One region of the Shewanella sp. M16 genome, then DNA from elsewhere that is predicted to be linked to it. Evidence: predicted binding sites of a transcription regulator. Region 1 holds the regulator's gene; each other region holds the start of a gene.
What was found. The regulator sigma-54, encoded in region 1, starts transcription at its own class of promoters, with help from an activator protein. The targets are predictions, from matches to a motif close to GTTGGCACGNNNNTNGNNT.
Positions count from the first base shown of each region.

Region 2: the regulator sigma-54 is predicted to act here: its motif matches at 3,081-3,099, upstream of flgF (flagellar basal-body rod protein FlgF).
Region 3: the regulator sigma-54 is predicted to act here: its motif matches at 3,529-3,547, upstream of KFE26_RS15630 (flagellar assembly protein FlgT).

Region 1 covers NZ_JAGTUL010000009.1:123,721-130,278, forward strand. The annotation lists gene mgtE (magnesium transporter) at 37-1,401, opposite strand; gene KFE26_RS08320 (HPr family phosphocarrier protein) at 1,658-1,933, opposite strand; gene rapZ (RNase adapter RapZ) at 1,920-2,774, opposite strand; gene ptsN (PTS IIA-like nitrogen regulatory protein PtsN) at 2,771-3,214, opposite strand; gene hpf (ribosome hibernation promoting factor) at 3,217-3,504, opposite strand; gene KFE26_RS08340 (RNA polymerase factor sigma-54) at 3,533-5,011, opposite strand; gene lptB (LPS export ABC transporter ATP-binding protein) at 5,119-5,850, opposite strand; gene lptA (lipopolysaccharide transport periplasmic protein LptA) at 5,847-6,401, opposite strand; gene lptC (LPS export ABC transporter periplasmic protein LptC) at 6,388-6,558, opposite strand, start outside.
Region 2 covers NZ_JAGTUL010000023.1:47,360-53,917, forward strand. The annotation lists gene KFE26_RS15555 (flagellar basal body P-ring protein FlgI) at 1-804, opposite strand, end outside; gene flgH (flagellar basal body L-ring protein FlgH) at 816-1,490, opposite strand; gene flgG (flagellar basal-body rod protein FlgG) at 1,502-2,290, opposite strand; gene flgF (flagellar basal-body rod protein FlgF) at 2,301-3,044, opposite strand; gene flgE (flagellar hook protein FlgE) at 3,217-4,578, opposite strand; gene flgD (flagellar hook assembly protein FlgD) at 4,661-5,431, opposite strand; gene flgC (flagellar basal body rod protein FlgC) at 5,456-5,872, opposite strand; gene flgB (flagellar basal body rod protein FlgB) at 5,875-6,279, opposite strand; gene KFE26_RS15595 (protein-glutamate O-methyltransferase CheR) at 6,423-6,558, opposite strand, start outside.
Region 3 covers NZ_JAGTUL010000023.1:55,245-61,802, forward strand. The annotation lists gene KFE26_RS15600 (chemotaxis protein CheV) at 1-398, opposite strand, end outside; gene flgA (flagellar basal body P-ring formation chaperone FlgA) at 604-1,311, shown strand; gene flgM (flagellar biosynthesis anti-sigma factor FlgM) at 1,387-1,710, shown strand; gene KFE26_RS15615 (flagella synthesis protein FlgN) at 1,713-2,138, shown strand; gene KFE26_RS15620 (LPP20 family lipoprotein) at 2,266-2,718, opposite strand; gene KFE26_RS15625 (FlgO family outer membrane protein) at 2,715-3,347, opposite strand; gene KFE26_RS15630 (flagellar assembly protein FlgT) at 3,628-4,794, shown strand; tRNA gene KFE26_RS15635 (tRNA-Arg) at 4,850-4,925, shown strand; gene KFE26_RS15640 (motility associated factor glycosyltransferase family protein) at 4,977-6,266, shown strand; gene KFE26_RS15645 (hypothetical protein) at 6,263-6,523, shown strand.

The sequences.
Region 1 (6,558 bases):
GTGCCGTTTTTGTTATTAGCTCAAACGGTTAAAGCGTTAGTTCATCAGGTAGAGCGTCGCTAACCCGAGGAAGGCGAACAGGCCAACCACGTCAGTGACTGTAGTGAGCACCATACCGCCAGCGAGGGCAGGATCGATTTTAAGTCTTTTTAAAATCAATGGAATACTCGCACCTGCAAGCCCTGCTACTGTCATGTTGATCAGCATGGCGCTACCAATTAAGCCCGCCAGTGCCATATCATCCTTCCATAGCCACACGGCGACAAAGACTAAAATCGACCACATCAAACCATTGAGAAAACCAATCGATAGCTCTTTACCGATAAGCCAGCGAGCGTTGCTTTGGCCGATATGGCCTAAAGCAATACCGCGGATCACGAGCGCTAAGGTCTGATTACCGGCAACACCGCCCATGCTAGGGACAATCGTCATTAGGATGGCGATAGTGGCAAATTGCTCAATAGTGCCTTCAAACATATTGCTGACCGACGAGGCGAGCAGGGCGGCGAATAAGTTTATGGTGAGCCAGAGCGAGCGACGTAGGGTACTTTTTAGCACAGGACCAAAGGTATCTTCATCTCCATCCATCCCCGCCATACCCATCATGGAATGTTCAGCATCTTCGCGGATAACATCGACTACGTCATCGATTGTGATACGCCCGAGCAGCTTACCATCACTGTCGACGACAGGTGCCGATACCCAGTCATTGCGTTCGAATTTCTGCGCGACTTCGCTGTCGGACATGCTCACAGGAATACTTTGAATATTGGGATCCATGATATTGCGAATTGTGGTGCTTGGCGCGCAAGTCAGCAGATCTGCCAGCCTAACACCGCCAAGGACTTTGTCCTGTTTGTCGACCACATATAAGGTATCTGTGGTATCGGGTAGGTTGCCCCTTTGCCGAAGATAGCGCAGCACCACATCGATATTCACATCGGGTCTTAAGGTGACTGTATCTGTGTTCATCAAGCTGCCGGCGGTCTCATCTGGATAAGATAGGGCTTGTTCTACCCTCAGGCGATTTTGTTCCGTCATCGACTGCAGCACTTGTTTGTAAACTGCGTCGGGTAGACTTCGCAGAATATAGGCGAGATCGTCGGTGTCCATGCTTGCTGTCGCTTTCGCGACTCGCTCAGGGCTCATGCTGCGGATAAGTGGGTCTTTGAGTTCTTCACTCAACTCATCGAGTATGTCGCCTATTTGTTCCTGATCGATGAGCTGCCACAATACTTGTCTGGCACTTGGCGGTGATGATTCTAAGATCAGCGCGATATCTGAGGCGGCCATTTTTTGCAGCATATTACGCACGTGTACGAACATGCCGCTGCTAAGCGCTTGGTTTAACTGGTCAAGACTATGTCCGGTGTGATCGTTTTCTGCATTATCTACGGGCATTTGTCCTCCATTGTGCGGCAAATTGGTTTGAGATCTTAGTGTTGGGCTAGGATTTAGCGGTGACTAAGCGTCAGTCGATGACATAGATTAAGACGGCTAAGGTAAGGTTAAGGCCAGCGCCAGCGCAATGACCGCTAGTGTAATCGCCAGTGGCTTGTATCGTCGAGCGACAAATGTTTTGCCATGTGTGAATGGCAAGTTTTTTAAACTAGACATGAAGTGAAACTAACGATGAAGTGCTTAGTGTGAAGTGAAACTAACAGGCTTCGTCAAACTTAGCGTCGATTAAGGCACAAATGGCATCGAGAGCCGGCTCTGCATCTGGGCCTTCGGCGATCAGCTTAATGGTTTTACCCATACCAGTTTCAAGCATCAGTAAGCCAAGTACACTGGCGGCCGATGCTTGTTTATCGCCTTGGATTAAGGTGATGGTCGCATCAAACTCGGAAGCCAGTACCACCAACTTAGTGGCGGCACGGGCATGTAAACCGAGCTTATTACAGATAGTTATCTGACGTTCAAGCTTTGGCATTGTTGAGCTCTCGATGACGGGCATAAACTTTATGTTTACCGTTACTAAAGCGTTTTGCCAATTGCTCTGCGACGTAAACCGATCTGTGCTGTCCACCTGTGCAGCCAATGGCCACAGTTAAATAACTGCGATTGTTACGCTCGAGGTGCGGCAGCCAAGTCTCCAGTAAATTTTCGATTTGCCAGATGAACTTATTGACCAGTGGTTGGCGATTTAAGAACTCAGCTACGGGTTCATCTAAGCCAGTCAATGGCCGCAGCGCCAGCTCCCAGTGGGGATTGGGCAGAAAGCGCACATCGAACATAAAGTCGGCTTCGGTGGGCATTCCGTGCTTAAAGCCAAAGGACTCGAAGTTGATCACGAGTTCTTTATCGACACTACCAAGGAGAATTTGTCTGACTTGGTCACTTAAATCATAGATATTCAAATTCGACGTATCTATGTAGTGATCGACCAGTTTTGACATAGGCTCGAGCAGTTTTCCCTCCAGCTTTATCGCTTCTTGCAAAGAGACTCGGCTCTTCGACAAAGGATGCAAACGACGGGTTTCGCTGTAACGCTTGAGCAGAATTTTATCGCTGGAGTTAAGGAAGAAGCTCGTTAACTCAGTATCTGGTGGTAGGCTAGCGAGTTGTTTCACTAAGACCTTATCCTGCTCAGGCATGTTACGCACGTCGACACTGATGGCGACGAGATCGTTACTGCCTTTGAGTTGCTCAAGCAAACTGCCAATCAATGGCAAGGGAAGGTTATCGACACAATAATAGCCGAGATCTTCGAGTACCCTAAGGGCGACAGATTTGCCTGAGCCTGAGCGGCCCGACACTATGACCAGTTTCATCCAGTGATTACCTGATAGAGTTCCGTTTCATCATGCGTCTTGCGTAATTGCTTTAATATTTGCTTGTCGCTCAGCTTTTCGGCCATGCAAGACAAGGTACTTAAGTGCTGCTGACATTGGTCTGCAGGCACCAGTAGTGCAAATAAAATATCAACAGGTTGCTTATCGATAGCATCAAATGCTATCGGCTCTTCACACTTAATTAGTATGGCAATGGGCTGATCTATATCGGCTAGTCGACCATGTGGAATGGCGATGCCGTTACCTATACCTGTGCTCCCCATCTTTTCGCGCGCCACTAGGCTTTCGAATATCTCTTGAGATGAGAGGGTCGGGTACTGGGCAGCGACTAAGTCGCTGATGAGTTCCAGTACCTTTTTCTTGCTGCCCGGAGTGGCGCAGGTAGTGCACTCCGGCCGCAGTATGGTACAAAGTTCCATTATTAGTGTTTTGTTAACTTCTCTTTGTGTTTAATAACCTGACGGTCAAGCTTGTCAATCAGGGCGTCTATAGCGGCATACATGTCAGCATGCTCTGAAGTAGCAAAAACTTCACCACCTATGAGGTTTATTCTCGCTTCGGCAATCTGTTGCATTTTCTCAACATTGAGCACAACGTGCACATTATTGATCTGTTCGAAATGGCGTTCAAGTTTTGAAAACTTTTCTTCTACATATGCACGTAACGATTCGGTAATTTCGATATGGTGCCCACTTAGGTTTATTTGCATAGAAACGTCCTCCGATATCCACTGTAGGTTATAAACTTTTACGCTGATTAGAAGGTGGAATAAGCATAGCCTCTCGGTACTTCGCAATGGTTCTGCGGGCTACGTTGATCCCTTGTTCTGCCAGAAGTTGTGCCATCTTACTATCGCTTAATGGTTTTTTCTGGTTTTCCGCTGCCACCAGTTTCTTTATAAAGGCTCTGATTGCTGTGGATGAGCACTCACCACCATCGTCAGTACCGACGTGGCTAGAGAAGAAGTATTTTAGTTCAAAAAGTCCCTTAGGGGTATGCATGTATTTTTGAGTTGTGACCCGTGAGATGGTGGACTCATGCATTTCTACCGCTTCGGCAATATCGTTAAGCACCATAGGCTTCATGGCTTCTTCACCGTACTCAAAGAAACCTTGCTGATATTGCACTATGCAATTAGCAACTTTAAGCAAAGTATCGTTACGGCTTTCTAGGCTCTTAATAAACCATTTAGCCTCTTGCAGATGGCCGCGAATAAATTGGCTATCGGCTTGGTTTTTGGTACTGCGTGCCATAGAAGCATAATGTTGATTTACATTGATTTTGGGCATGCAGTCAGGATTAAGCTCAACAACCCAGCGGCCATTTTTCTTCGACACAGACACATCTGGGATAACGTATTCGTCATTATTGGGCGTGATCAACAAACCTGGGCGAGGATTGAGGGTTTGGATAAGTGCTATACCATCCCTTAATTCATCTTCTTTTAATTTAGTCTTACGCATCAATAACCTAAAGTCTCGGGCGGCGATCAGATCTAAATGATCTTTGATCAGCATACGGGCGTTTTCTAGGTTGGGAGTATCAGCGGCGAAATGCGACAGTTGGATCAGCAGGCATTCACTTAAATCGCGGGCGGCAACGCCTATGGGATCAAAATGCTGAATACGCTTGAGTACGGCTTCGACTTCGTCAAGCTCAACTTCAGGATTGCCCATGGCTTCGAGAATTTCTTCAGTGCTTTGGGTGAGATAGCCCTGATCGTCGATGGCATCAATAATGGCGGTGGCAATGGCTAAATCGGTTTCAGAAAACGGCGTGAGGTTTTTTTGCCATTCTAAGTGTTCGTACAACCCTTCACTGGTCTCGCCTTGGAAGGGCATATCGTCTTCACGACTGCCGCCGGGGCCTGAGTTTGGGGAGGCGGTAAACACTTCATCCCATGTGGTGTCCATGGGGAGCTCATCGGGCATGGATTCTTTGGTTAGCGACTCTGCCGTGTCTATGGTGGAGCTGTCTTTTTCTGGTGGCAGAGTGCTAGATTCACTGAAATCCGTATCGGATAGCGTTTGGTTTACAGGGTTTTTAGTGGCGTCGAATTGATCCTCTTCCAGCTCGAGAAGGGGATTAGAATCTAATGCTTGCTGGATCTCTTGCTGCAGTTCTAATGACGACAGTTGCAACAGACGTATAGCCTGTTGTAGTTGTGGCGTCATGGTTAACTGTTGACCCAGTTTGAGCTGGAGTGACGCTTTCATGTTACCGCTGATCCCTACGTTATTATTGTTGGATGAGGTCGCTTATTATTATCTTGAGTGAAGCCCAATGGCGGTATAAATTGCCTCCATTGGCTTCGCTCGATTAACTATAGCCTGAATTGTTCACCTAAGTACACAGCCCTAACTTGCTGATTGTCTAAGATCTCTGCTGGAGTTCCTTCGGCAATCAGGTTTCCGTGACTCACAATATAAGCATGTTCACATACATCTAATGTCTCGCGGACATTATGGTCTGTGATCAGTACGCCAAGGCCGCGACTTTTGAGTTGTTCGATAATCTTCTTGATGTCGATAACCGAAATAGGATCGACGCCGGCAAACGGTTCATCGAGCAAAATGAACTTAGGATTAGCGGCTAAAGCCCGCGCAATTTCGACGCGACGACGTTCGCCACCCGACAATGACATGCCTTGGCTGTCACGGATGTGGGTGATATGAAACTCTTCGAGCAGATGTTCTAGTTCTTCTTCTCGTTCTTCGTTTTTAAGTTCTTTACGAGTTTGCAGTACGGCCATGATGTTGTCATGAACAGTTAGCTTACGAAAGATACTGGCTTCCTGCGGTAAGTAACCTATGCCTTTGCGGGCACGCAGATGCATAGGATCTGCGGTTAAATCATCATCGTCGATAAAGATATGTCCCTTATCGCTCTTCACTAGCCCGACAACCATGTAAAAGGTCGTGGTTTTACCTGCACCGTTTGGACCGAGTAGGCCAACGACTTGACCGGTTTTTACCGTCAGACTGACGTCTTTAACCACTTGGCGACTCTTGTAACTTTTCGCCAGATTTTGTGCTCTTAAGGTGATTTGGGTCATTTAGAGTCCTGCTTTTTTACAGGTTTATCCGCCGGAGCGTCTGATTTAGCATCATCTTGATAGTTTTCAGGCTGAATAATAGTGATCACGCGATCGTCACCACTGCCAGTACTCTCGGCCATCAATTTCTGTTGAATCATGTTATAGCGGATTAAATTGCCTGTAACTTGGCTACCCGCTTGATCTAATGACGCCATACCTTTCAGCGTTAAGGTGCGGCTTGCCATATCGTAACGAATTTCTTTCGCGCTAGCCGATGCAGGACGGCCATCGTCTAATATCTGGCTATACGTAGCAGGGTTGCCTGTGGCGACCAAAGTTTTGCTATTTTCACCTTCAGCGGAAAATGCACGCAGTTCATTTGCTTGGATTTTTATTGAGCCTTGGGTAACTTCCACCGGACCAAAGAAGATGATCTGGTTGTTTTTGATATCCGCAGTTTGGCTCACAGCTTTAATTTTGACTTCTTGCTTTAAGTCGCCGACTTTCGCGAAAGCACTCATGCTCATAATTAGCATTAGGCTGGCAAGTAATACGTTATTTTGCTTCATATGTTCCTACTACCTGACTGGTCAATTGCACTTCTTGCGCGTTGAGGTCGGCATAAAGGCCTTGGCCTTGAATATTAAAATCTTTCCCTGTGACGTAAATGGTACGGTCAGAGGTCATTATCATAGTGTTGAGATCGAGTTCCAGATAACTGGTGGA
Region 2 (6,558 bases), on a different contig from region 1:
GCGTACGTTTTGCCCAACCACTATGGTTCCAGTACGTGAATTAACGATCACTTTGGCAGATTCCTCTGCGGGAACAACATCAAGGTTTTCAAGCGTTGCTAAAAAGGAGACCCGTTGTGATACATCGCGTGGAGCCGTTACCTGAACAGACGTCGCATCTAAAGGACGCGCCATATCAGGACCTAATAGATCATTGATCGCATCGGCCATTCGCTGCGCAGTAGAGAAATCCGAACGACGTAGGTTAAACGTCAAATAATCGCCAGTTGAAAATGGGGTTGCTACACTACGCTCAACAATTGCGCCATTGGGTATACGACCTACAGTTGGCGTATTTTGAATCACCTTTGAACCATCTAAACCATCGGCACTAAAACCACTCACCACTAAACTACCTTGGGCTATGGCATACACATTACCATCTACCCCTTTCAAAAAGGTCTGTAATAAGGTGCCACCGCGTAAGCTTTTGGCTTCGCCTAAGCTAGATACCGTCACGTCAAGATCTTGACCAGGTTTGATAAAGGCAGGCATATCCGCATGTACGGCTACCACTGCAACGTTTTTAATTTTCGGTTTGACGTTGTCCGGGAGATTAATCCCAAAGTTTTTGAGCATAGTCATAAAGGTCTGCTCGGTATAACTGGTTTTTTCCCCCGTTCCCGGTAAACCGACCACTAAGCCATAACCAATCAACTGGTTACTACGCACACCTTGCACATTGGCAATATCTTTAATTCGTTCAGCCTGACTAGGTAGAGAAAACACTAGCATGGCAACGGCTAACACCAGTTTATATTTCATGATACGACTCCTTAGAAGGGCCACCAGTCGCTCATAAAGAACTGGCTTAACCAGCCCACTTTTTGAGCATCTGCGAAAGTGCCTGTGCCACTGTATTGGATACGGGCATTAGCCATTCGCGTTGAATCGACAGTGTTATCGGGTTTTATGTCCTGCGAGCGAACGAGACCAGTGACACGAATAAACTCATCACCATTATTAATTGAAATCCATTTTTCACCACGGATCACTAAACTGCCGTTGTTCAGCACTTGCATCACGTTTGCCGAGATGCTGCCATCTAGACTATTGCTCTGATCCGCATCCGATTCACGCTTAGTGTTCATACTATCTTTGTAACGCAAATCAATTGGCACTCCGCCAATGGACACATTACTACCACCTGCAAAGATGGGATCTAAGCTCATATCTGAGCCTTTTTTGATCTGATTGCCTGCACTCTTCTTAGCTTGAGTCGATTCCTTCAATACGATAGTGATAATGTCGCCAACTTTGTGGGCGCGTATATCCGAATACAAACTAGATGCTTGACTGTCTTGATAAATAGAGCCAGTTGCGGCAATTTTTGTCGGCGGCGCCTCTGGGTATACCGGCGCGTAAAAGGGATCATCCGCAAGGGGTTTCTTTTGCGTCGAGCTACAGGCTGCAAGCAATAACGCGACGGCCAACACAAGATATCTAGCCATGATGTTTGCCTCTATAAATTCTGAGTCACATAAGACAGCATCTGATCTACCGCTGAAATCACTTTGGAGTTCATCTCGTAAATACGCTGACTTTCGATAAGGTTAACCAGTTCCTCAGTCACGTTAACATTAGAGGTTTCTAAGGCGCCTTGACGAATCGCTCCCATGCCATCTAACGAAGCGGTACCTTGAATTGGCGTGCCGCTCGCACCGGTTTCCGTATATAAGTTTTGTCCCATAGGATCTAGACCCGATGGATTAATAAAATCCGTCATAGTCAACTGACCCACGACTTGGTTCTCAGCGGTACCCGGCGTTTTTACTGAAACTTCACCCTCTGCTGAAACGGTAATACTGGTCGCATTATCAGGAATAGTGATCGCGGGTTGTAGCAAATAGCCAGAACCTGGCGTCACAATCTGACCCGTATCGTCTAAGGTAAACTGACCATTTCGAGTATAAGCAGTGGTTCCATCAGGGAGCTGGATTTCAAAAAATCCAGGACCTTCAATCATGAGATCCAGTGAGTTATCCGTCGTCAGCATGTTACCCTGAGTAAACATTTTTTGAGTGGCGACGACTTTCGTACCCGCACCGATGTTTAATCCGTTGGGTAACTTAGTGTTAGAAGCACTAACACCACCCGCTTGGTTAACTGTTTGATAGAGTAAATCTTCAAATACTGCGCGGCTTTTTTTGTAGCCCACAGTGCTAGCGTTCGCTACGTTGTTTGAAATCACTGAAATATCAGTTTGCTGTGCGTCTAAGCCAGTTTTACTAATCCATAACGCCGGATGCATAATCTATCTCCTAACTAATACGCATTAATGAAGATGAAGCGCGATCATTCTCTTCCGCGGTTTTCATCATCTTGACTTGCAATTCAAACTGCCGCTGAAGATCAATTAAAGACACCATTTCATCAACAGGGTTAACATTACTGCCCTCTACGGCGCCACTTTCAACTGCGACGAAAGGGTCAGCTGGTGCAGGTTCACCTGACATTTGTCGAAATAATCCATCTTCACCACGCATCATCTGCGCATTGCCGGGATTGACTAACTTCAATCTCGCCACTTCTTCTATTACTTCAGCAGTCGCCCCTTGAGGGCGAACAGACACTATGCCATCCTGTGAAATTGACACTTTATCAATAGGTAATGGCAGCACTATCGGGCCAGCGTCCCCCATCACGGGATTGCCTCTGTCGTTATACAACATGCCCGTCGCATCGAAACTGAGACTACCGGAACGGGTATAAGCTTCACTGCCATCTTTCGCCTGAACGGCAAACCAGCCATCACCTTTAATGGCAACATCGAGATCCCGTCCAGTGGTTTTAATCGGACCAGAGCGAAAATTAGCTGACGGAGATTCTGTCATCGCAAACACCCTTGAAGGCAACCCTTCACCGAAGGCTTGCATCGATCTGGCCTGCGCCATATCTGATTTAAAACCATCGGTATTAGCATTGGCTAAGTTGTTCGCACGGAGTGCCAGCTCATTCATATTTTGCTTAGCGCCACTCATGGCGACATAAAGGAATTTGTCCACAGACTGCTCCGTCAAATTTTCTACATGACGATATCAAAGCAAGCATCGTGCCAATAAAAATTGATTTTAATTTACTGATAAAATTGAAGAATAAAGAAATGAAGTGAGTTGACGGCAGGATAAAGGCTAAGTGTTGCCACTGGCGGCAACACTTAGTTAAATAAAGTAATGATTAGCGGATTTGTAATACGGTTTGTTGCAGCGTGTTATTCACTTCAAGGGTACGGGAGTTCGCTTGGAAGTTACGCTGCGCCGAAATTAAATCGACCAGTTCAGTCGTTAAATCAATGTTAGATTGCTCTAACGCCGATGAACTGATGCTACCAAAAGTTCCACTATTTGCCTCACCCGCTAACGCTGGACCAGAGTTCAAACTAGCCTTCCACGACGTATTACCCACTTGCGTTAAACCTTGTTCGTTAGCAAAACGAACTAAAGCAACCCGTGCTAAAGGCACGGTTGAACCATTAGAATAACTCGCGGTCACTAAACCATCTTCACCGATTTCAACGTTAGTTAAGCGACCTACAGTTGTACCATCTTGCGTCAACTCAGTTGCACCAAAAGGAGCCGCATATTGCGTTGGGGCATTAAACTTCACAGTCAAATCTTGAGTACCATCGGCACCAGCCCCTAAAACACCCGCACCACTGACGCCCAAAGCCTCAGTCTTGACTATAGCAGGATCACTACCAGTGTAGACACCAACAGAATTAAACTTGAGGACAGAGCCTTTCCAACCACCAGCAGTTTGAGCCGTGCCCGTTGCATCAGGTGTACCATCTCCTGTGGTATCTGTTTGATAAGTACCAGCAGGACCAGCTAGATCGACTTGTTTTCCATCAACAGCATAGTAAGCCACCCAATTGTTCTCACCATTGTACGAACCATCTTTGGGCTTAACAAAATAAGTGGTCATAATATGTGGCTCACCGAGTGAGTCATAAATTGTCATTGATGTAACGTTATTGTAGGTTTTTGCATCTAAAGGATCGAATGCCGCGGGGTCGAGTGCACTTTCCTTAGCATTTAAGTTCATTTGTAAAGTAACATTCTCAGTCTTTACAGGGCTACCTGCAGTGTCTGGTATTTGTACCGGCTTAGCCGTCGTTAAACTCACTGATGTTGAGTTCCCATCTTTATCCACTGGGAAAGTTTGCAAATAATTACCAGCAGAATCAACCATGTAATTATTTTTATCGACCTTAAATGCTCCAGCACGGGTAAACGAGTGGTCTAATGTACCCAGTTCAGAGGCAGTAACAAAAAAGCCACCACCTTTAATCGCCATATCAAGGGAGTTATTCGTCAACTGTAAGCTACCTTGATGGAATTGCTGTGCCACTTGACTCGTAGCAACACCACCACCGACAGCAGTTTTAGCATTTGAAAAAATAGAATTAGCGTAAACATCCGCAAATTCAGCACGGGACTCTTTAAAGCCAATGGTGTTCGCATTAGCAATGTTATTCGCCGTAGTGTTTAAATCTTTCTGCGCGGCAGAAATGCCACTCAATGCAATGTTAAACGACATAATTCACCTCTACACTTGACTCAATTCATTTATGAGCAACTTACGCTCAATTCGGATACTGCAAAAATTCTTTTATGCAAACTTAGGTTTCAGACACAGCTAACACATCGGTTAACTTGATGCCCATACCGCCTCTCAAGTTAAGAATCGCGCCAGTACTGGCCGTACCGAGAGAAACGCTGGTCACATGAGCATAGGTCGAGACTGGCAATTCTTGGGATTTCCCATCCACTAAACCACTCGCCTTGATCGTATAGTTACCTGTGGTTACAGGGTTTCCATCTTTATCGAGGCCATCCCAGTTAACATCGACATTGCCCCCCTTACTGCCATCAACTTTAAAGGTGGTCACAACTTGGCCTTTCTCATCCTCAACACGTACAGTAACTTCAGGAATTTTAGCTGGCGTGCTAATCACACCTTTTATTGTTGGGCTTTCAGCTGAAATGTTACCTGTATCAGTTGGGATCAACACCTTGCGACCAACAAGTCCTGATGCCTGTAATGCTTGGCTTGATGTCATAACACCGTTTAAATTAACGATTTCCTTATTCAACTTAGTAATACCATCAACCGTCGAGAATGATGCCATCTGCGCAATCATTTGGTCGTTGTCGACGGGCTTAAAGGGATCTTGCATCGATAACTGTTGGCTTAATAACGAGAAAAAGTCATCTTGAGTTAACTGCTGGCTTTTTGCTTCCGGTACTATTGACTCTTTTGGCAAACGTATGCCATCAAGAAACGGATTACCCGTTGAGCTGGTTGATGAATTCGTCGTAACGGCATTTGGCTGACTCTTATTTTGAGCCGTCTGCGCCGACGCTTGGTTAATTTGATTAATGAGGCTCACAGCTTACCTCCTAAGTAACACATGTTATTTACCCATCCCAAGTGTTTGTTGCAGCATAGACTTAGCTGCTTCAGCGACTTGAACATTCATTTGATATGAGCGCGAAGCAGAAATCATATCTGCCATTTCTTCCATGACATTAACATTCGGTTTATAAATAAAGCCGTCCGCATCCGCCATTGGATGATCGGGCGAGTATTCTTTCAGTAGTGGTTTATCACTTTCTACAATGCCTTTTACAGCTACACCTTGAGAGGCTTGTTGCTGACTTTGGGCCTTAGCCATTTCGGCTTCAAAAATGGGATGACGAGAACGATAGGTCTTATCTACACTACTCGAGACGGAATCCGCGTTGGCTATGTTGCTCGCGGTGGTGTTTAGCCTGACCGATTGAGCAGACATTCCCGAGCCAGCAACATCAAATATGCTAAATAAACTCATGATTAATCCCCTCTCAACGCTTTCTTCATGCCACTAAACTTACTGTCTAAAAAACCTAGCGACATTTGATATTCAAGTGCATTTTGCATGAATGCCGATTGTTCCTGTTGGATATCAACAGTATTACCATCACCGGTATCGGGTTGATTTGGCACACGGAACTTAACAAATTGCCCAGTCAACTCCGCAAGCCCAAAATGCTTATCTGGCTCTTGCATTTCAAGACTATTTCGCTGCTGCTGTTGGCCTCGAGCGGCCTGCATTGCCGCAGAAAAATCAACATCGCGGGCTTTGTAATGTGGCGTATCTGCGTTAGCGATATTGCTTGAAATGACTTCAGCCCGCTGCGCTCTAATACCGAGAGTGTATTGATGCACACCCAGTGCATTATCAAAATTGATCGCCATAAAATTGCCTCCTCGTGTTCTCACGAAAATAAAGCAATTCATGTGCCAACATCAGGAAAATTTTGAGAATAACAACAAGGATGAGCAAGTGATGGGTAAAAAATTACCGACAATTGTCGGTAATTTTCTTTAGAGCGGCTGAGTTAAGTCTTTTTCTGGTAATAAATGCCAGGGTTACAACGAACCATATCAAACTCGTCCGTTAAACCAGCGATAGATTCTGATGCACCGAGAAATAAAATCCCTTTGGGATTGAGAGCGGCAGCGAATTGCCGCAAA
Region 3 (6,558 bases), on a different contig from region 1:
AGATAAGAATAACGGCCAGCACCTTGCGGCGGAGGCATAATCGCTTCCCAATTCATGTTAATGATCCGCTCAACAGAACTGACCAAGAAGCCTTGAACACTGCGGTTATATTCAGAAATAATGATGAAACAGTTTTCAGTGCTTGCTAAAGGTTTTCCCCCTGTTGCCGCACTCAAATCAATCACTGAAATGGTTGTTCCACGAATATGAGCAACACCCTTCACATAAGGATTAAGTTTAGGCAAAGTGGTCAGTGGTGGACACTGCAGTACTTCTTTCACCTTAAACACGTTAATCCCAAACCGTTGACGACCGTTTAATTTAAAAAGCAGCAATTCTAAACGGTTTTGTCCAACGAGCTGGGTTCGTTTGTTGACTGAATCAAGAATACTCGACATAACTCTGCCTTGTTGTTCTGTTTATGTTCGGCCCTATAACTCAGTTGAGTATAGGCATATTAATTGCTTACGTCTTATCTATCGATAAACATAGTCGAAACTGAGTCAATCTTCTGACAGTGATGCAAATTATTATTACAGTGGTCAGCTTCGAACTTAATAAAAGTATAGGTGCATTCTGGCGTTACAAGCTAGTCTCTTCATTATGAAAGTAAATTTAGTCTGTTTTTTTAGTCTTTTCACCCTCTTCATACCCGCTTTTGCGAGTGCAGAGCCTATTGTCCCCACCGTATCGGCAATCTCAGAATTAGCTAAAGCGCTTATTTCAGAAAAAATATCCGTTCCAGAAAATGCCAAAGTAAATATTTCGCCACAGATGGTTGACGCAAGAATGCTGCCGTCACAATGTTCGTCTCCAATGAAAGTTGAACTGGCTAGCGATAGGGAAATTAGCCGTAATAACACCTTAAAAGTCAGCTGCGATACACAAGACTTAGCTTACCCTTGGCAAATCTATATCTCGGTTCGGGTGGATATCTTATTCCCCGTTGTTGTCTCAACCGAAATCTTAGCACCAGGCGAACTCATCTCTCCTAGTCAAGTAGAAGTCCGTTACATTGAACAAAATAGCTTGAGAGGTGCCGAATTCGATGACCCGAGTAAATTGGCTGGCGTGCGAGTAAAACGACGAGTAGCAAAAGATAATCCCATATTAAGCAACAACTTATGCTTCGTTTGTAAAAGTGATTCGGTATCTATCTACGTTCGTTCTGGCTCATTCGAGCTCAAAACAGTGGGCGAAGCCCTACAAGATGGCAATAAAGGTGATCGGATCAGAGTCAAAAATAGCAGTTCAAACAAAGAACTAGATGCTATAGTCACAGGCATTGGCGAAGTTGAAGTAAGAATGTAAAATAATCTAAAGCTTTTTTGTAAGCTGCCGATACCCCAGTTAAGAAATCCCGTACACACGACGCTGGAGCCTAAAATGGCAATTGATATTAGCAAACTCAACACTGCAACGACTGCGCAAGTTCGTTCAGGCGCAACGAAAACGAGCAGCGATCAATCTGCTCAAGTTGCTACAAAATCGACAACACCACAGAGAAGCGACTCAGTGGTCATTACGGCCCAGGCACAACAACTTCAAGGAGCTCAGACTAAAATGGCTAGCCTTCCTGAAGTTGATCAAAAGAAAGTAGCAGAAATCAAACAAGCTATTGCCGAAGGTCGCTATAAAATTGACCCTGAAAAGTTGGCTGCCAATATTGCAAGTTTTGAAGCCGAACTTAATGACTTAAATAAAGAGTAACTATGACTGAAATAGCTAAACTGGTAGATCTACAACACGCCCATTTGGCTGTTCTTAAGCAAATCATACTCAAGGAAAAAGGCGCTTTGGTTGACCAAAACGCCGATTTACTGCTTTCCCTTGCTAACGAAAAATCGCAATGTCTGAAAGAACTAAAGACTAATGATGATATTCTGGCAAACCACAGTGATAAATCGCGACTCACTCAGCAAGTCGAACTCGTGCATAAAATGGCCGAGATCAAAGACGCATTGACTGAATGCAAAGAATTAAACGAACAAAATGCCAGTTTAATTGAGATGAATTTAGCGAGTTTAAATCGCTTTGCTCAAGCTTTACAAGCCAGCAGAAACGCCTCCAGCCTCACCTATAACGATAAAGGCAAGACCTCGACTATCTCAAGTTTAGGCAATGATTTAAAGGCCTAACAAGCGCATCACTCCCACTTAGCATTCCCTTTTCTAAGCTCTGATTAGATATTAATGTCTTGTACAAAAAGAAAAGCCGCGTAAATACGCGGCTCAATACATGCTGTTGAACATACTCTCAAAAACGCTAGAAATACGTCACTTCCTTCACTCGTTGTGGACGGTTTTGTTGTTGATAAAGCGCCCAAACCTGTGAAAAATCAAGTTCTAACTCAGTGACATAATGCTCGCCTGCTGGATAACTCTTAACGACTCGTGCGCCGCGGATCACGCCAGAAACTGACGCTTTGACATTATCGTCCGTCAACATCCAATCACTGACACTGCTGTTTGCCGTTATTTTCTGCCCATAAACTTGTTCCGCTAATTCACGATAAGCCACAATTTTTGATGCCTGCATAGCCATCAACACTCTTTGTGATTGCTCTTTAGCCGGTTGAGTCGCTAACGGCGCATATCCTATAGCCGTTAACTTAGGAAAACTCGGTGGCGGCACATCTTCCCATTGCACATATCTATCTTTAGCAGCGCAGCCAGTTAGCATTAGCCCCGTGATAAGTAATAAAAAGTAGTGTTTCATTTTCCATCTCCTAAGACACGCACTTCATTCATGCCTGGACTCGCCTGACGATATAAGATGCCATTTTGTGACACAATTTGCTCCGAAGGCTGCATGTAGTTTGCCAACTCTTTTTGAGTCACAAAAGTTTGAGATGCCGATACCACGCGATTGTTACTAATGTTCACAATCCGAGTATTGATCGCCATACCATTGGTTACTACGCTCATAGTCGAAACGACAAGATGCTCAACAGGAAGATCTTTCGACAATTTTTGCCAATCTCGCGTCAAAATAAAATCCCCGTCAGATGTGACTCTCAAGCCATCAGCTAAGTTTAAATCCACCACATTAAACTGAAAGCTATGGAGCGACGTCATTAATCCTTGCTGTAACTGTTGCGCTAACGCATTAGTGCCATTCAAATCGCCCACTAATACTGGTGTTGCAACTACGATAGGTTGATCAGCACGCAAAGCATCATTTTGCTTAACGAGCTCAGTCACTATTCGCTGTGCTAAATGGTTGATCACTGCCGTTGGCGGCAACCCATTGCCATCCACTAAACTCGGTTTGTGCGGCGTAACCGGTTTAGCTACACATCCACCTAACATTATCAATGTTAAGGGAATAATCACACGCTTTAGCATTGGATTTACCTCATCTATGGGTGCATTGGCAGTCAAGTGACTCACTTTCTAAGCTTCAAATTTTTAATGAGTAACAAAAACCAGCAATCTTTGGACCAATATTAACCTCAGTCCGACAATATTCTTCTATTACGCAGTATATCGACTGTAACAATGGAAACTTTATCAAAAGTTCTCATACTCAGGCACGAAATTTGCTTTATTGACATATTAGATTAAGAGTCAGAAAACTGGCTCGATTGGTAATATCGCCATTAGCTTAGCGATAAGGATTGAATTGATGCACATACCAGGTTCAGCTTCGCTCATCATTTTGAGCCTTTTACTACTTTCTTTGCCCACCAGAGCCGAATGGATAGAAGCCAGCGGAGAAGCAACTATTATCAATGGTAATACAGCTCAAGCAAGGGAAGAAGCAATTAATCAAGCTGTTAGCTATGCGACATTAAGCACAGGTATTCAAATATCCAGTGAGCAACAAACCTCTAATGGTAACCTCACACAAAATAACTTTGCGATAAATCGCAACGCCCAAGCCATAAACATCCAACTCGTTAGTGAACAAATTCAGGGAAATAAAATATATGTATCCCTACGCCTCGATCTAAATGATGATCCAACACAACAGTGTCCTAATGGCCAATTAAAGGCCGCTATTTTAATACCTCAAACACAAATAAAAGATCGTTCTCAGCTTAGATATGGACAACTTTCAGGCTTTGAAGAGGTCATTTCAGAGGCGTTAGGGAACACTATAGAAGATTACTCTTCAACTGGCTTTAGTCACATCCATGCTAACGAGCGACTCGATATTGAACAAGACCTAGTGGATATTCGCGGTTATCGACTCCCAAGCTGGCTCAGTGAAATTACCGACAGCCAATATATTCTTCAACCGCAGATCATTGATATATCGATAGAGCCTGTACAACCCACCTTCTTAGGATTTTGGGATGAAGCTCCGCTAAGGCAATTTCAATTCAAACTCAGCCTCTATCATGGGATCAGTGGCGAAGAGGTCTGGAGCAAAAGCTACAGCACATCAGCCCCATGGGAATTTGAAGAACAGGCTATCATTGCTCCCAACAGTAATAGATTCTGGCGTTCCTCCTATGGAAAAAGTATTACTCAATTAATATTGCAAGCTACCCGAGATTTAGACAGCACACTTAATTGCAGGCCATTACTTGGCCAAGTCGTTAGCCGACAAGCAGACAGGATTATATTAAATCTAGGCCGTAAACATGGCATTCGTGTCGGTGATAAATTCCAAGTAGTATTACAACAAAACTTACCCGATAGACTCAATGAAATGCGCGCCGTCGCGACCAAAAGTCGTGCAACGGTAAAAATTGAGCAAGTAAGCGAAGAAAGCGCCACCGCAGTACTTGTAGACCAAAATGCCGCCTACAATGTACAGATAAACGACATAGCGCTTAAGATTTAAGCAACTAAATCATAAGCCTTTTAATCAAAGATAAAACCAGTATAATCACTGTCGTCTCTTCATAGCTCAACAGGATAGAGCAGCCGCCTCCTAAGCGGCCGATCGGGGTTCGAGTCCCTGTGGAGAGACCAGATAGTGACCTTGGTGATATCAAACTCCCAGAAATCTTCCGGAGAAACGGAATGACCGAGCTATTTGCGTCTAATCTCAATATTATCGTTAAGCGTTGGCCTATCGTAGCTGCTGCGATTAAAAACCAAACCATCAATGAATTAGATGCTCACCTTATCAACGGTCGTAATCAAACTATCAGTGTTAATGGTATTCAGCTCAGTAGTCGTCATGACCGCATCGCCGAAGCACGGCTCTTTATCAGTACATTACCTGCAGATGCAACTCACGTAACCGTCTACGGTGTCGGTATGGGAGATGTACCAAGTTTACTTATCGATAATCCACAGTATCTTTCAATTGATGTTTGCATTTTAAACCTCAGCGTTTTTGCCCTCCTCATCAGTTACACAGATCAAAGCGAATGGTTAAAGCATCCAAAAGTTAGTTTAAAGGAACATGCAAATAAAACCTTAGTTTATCCCTATATTGCGATTACGCCAGAGTTAATTTTGACCAGTAATGAGAATGCCATTACTCGAGATTTGCTCGTCTACGAACTCAACCGCAATTTTGCGAATCAAAAACACACGGTTGATGAAACGTCATTGGCAAGAATTAATGCCAATATTCCCAGTGTATTAAACGATCCTGATGCTGCACTACTCTTAAATACCCATAGAAATTCACACTGTATTGTCATAGGTTCGGGCCCTACCCTCGAGGATCACTATTCATATTTATTCGAATTAGCGCAACAGCCAGTATCATTGAGACAACTGATTATTGCAGTTGATACCTCATTTAAGGCTTTACTTCAGCACGATATACTACCTGATATTATTTTGAGTATAGATCCTAAGATCCGTCCAGACCATTTCCCCATGGAACAGACAAGGCATGTCACCTTAGTCTACTTTCCCAAAATTAATCCTCTGATCCTCGCACAATGGCAGGGCCCCAAGTATTGTGCTTATTCGAGTAGCTCTCTCTATGATGATTTAGCGAAGAAAATTCCTAAGAAGCGATTATTTACCAATGGCAGTGTCGTTCATCCGGCCGTCGATCTCGCCGTGTATTTAGGGGCCTACCAAATATCCCTATTTGGTTGTGATTTCTGTTATGCCAATAATAAAACCCATGCATTTTGGCCTGACGGGGCTCTGGGGCCCAAAGTCAATAATGCAAAGCATTGGCTCATTAACGGTCATGGTGAAAGAGTGCCAACTGATTTAAATTTTAGGGGATATTTGCGCAGTCTTGAACACTATATTCAATCAAAACATAATGTTAAGTTTTATCAATCGAGTTTGGATGGAGCAAGGATCCATGGCGCTCAGTATAAGGCATTTATCAAATGACAAATGATCTTGTTTATTCACTTATTGCAAAACTTATCGCTACCGCCCATAAATTTAGACTTGGGCGAGAGGCTGAAGCTTCACAGCAATTCCGTGAATGTCTCAATCTCTTAGAGCCGATACTAAAGAGTGCGCCTCAAGCCGATGAAATCACCCTTATGCTCCCCGCAATATTAGCGGCACAGGAGCGTTATGATTGGCTAGCACTAGCAGATTATTTAGAATATGAACTGCCTAGCATGCTGCAAGGCAACTAACGACCTGAAAAAGGACTAGAGTATAACGGAGATTG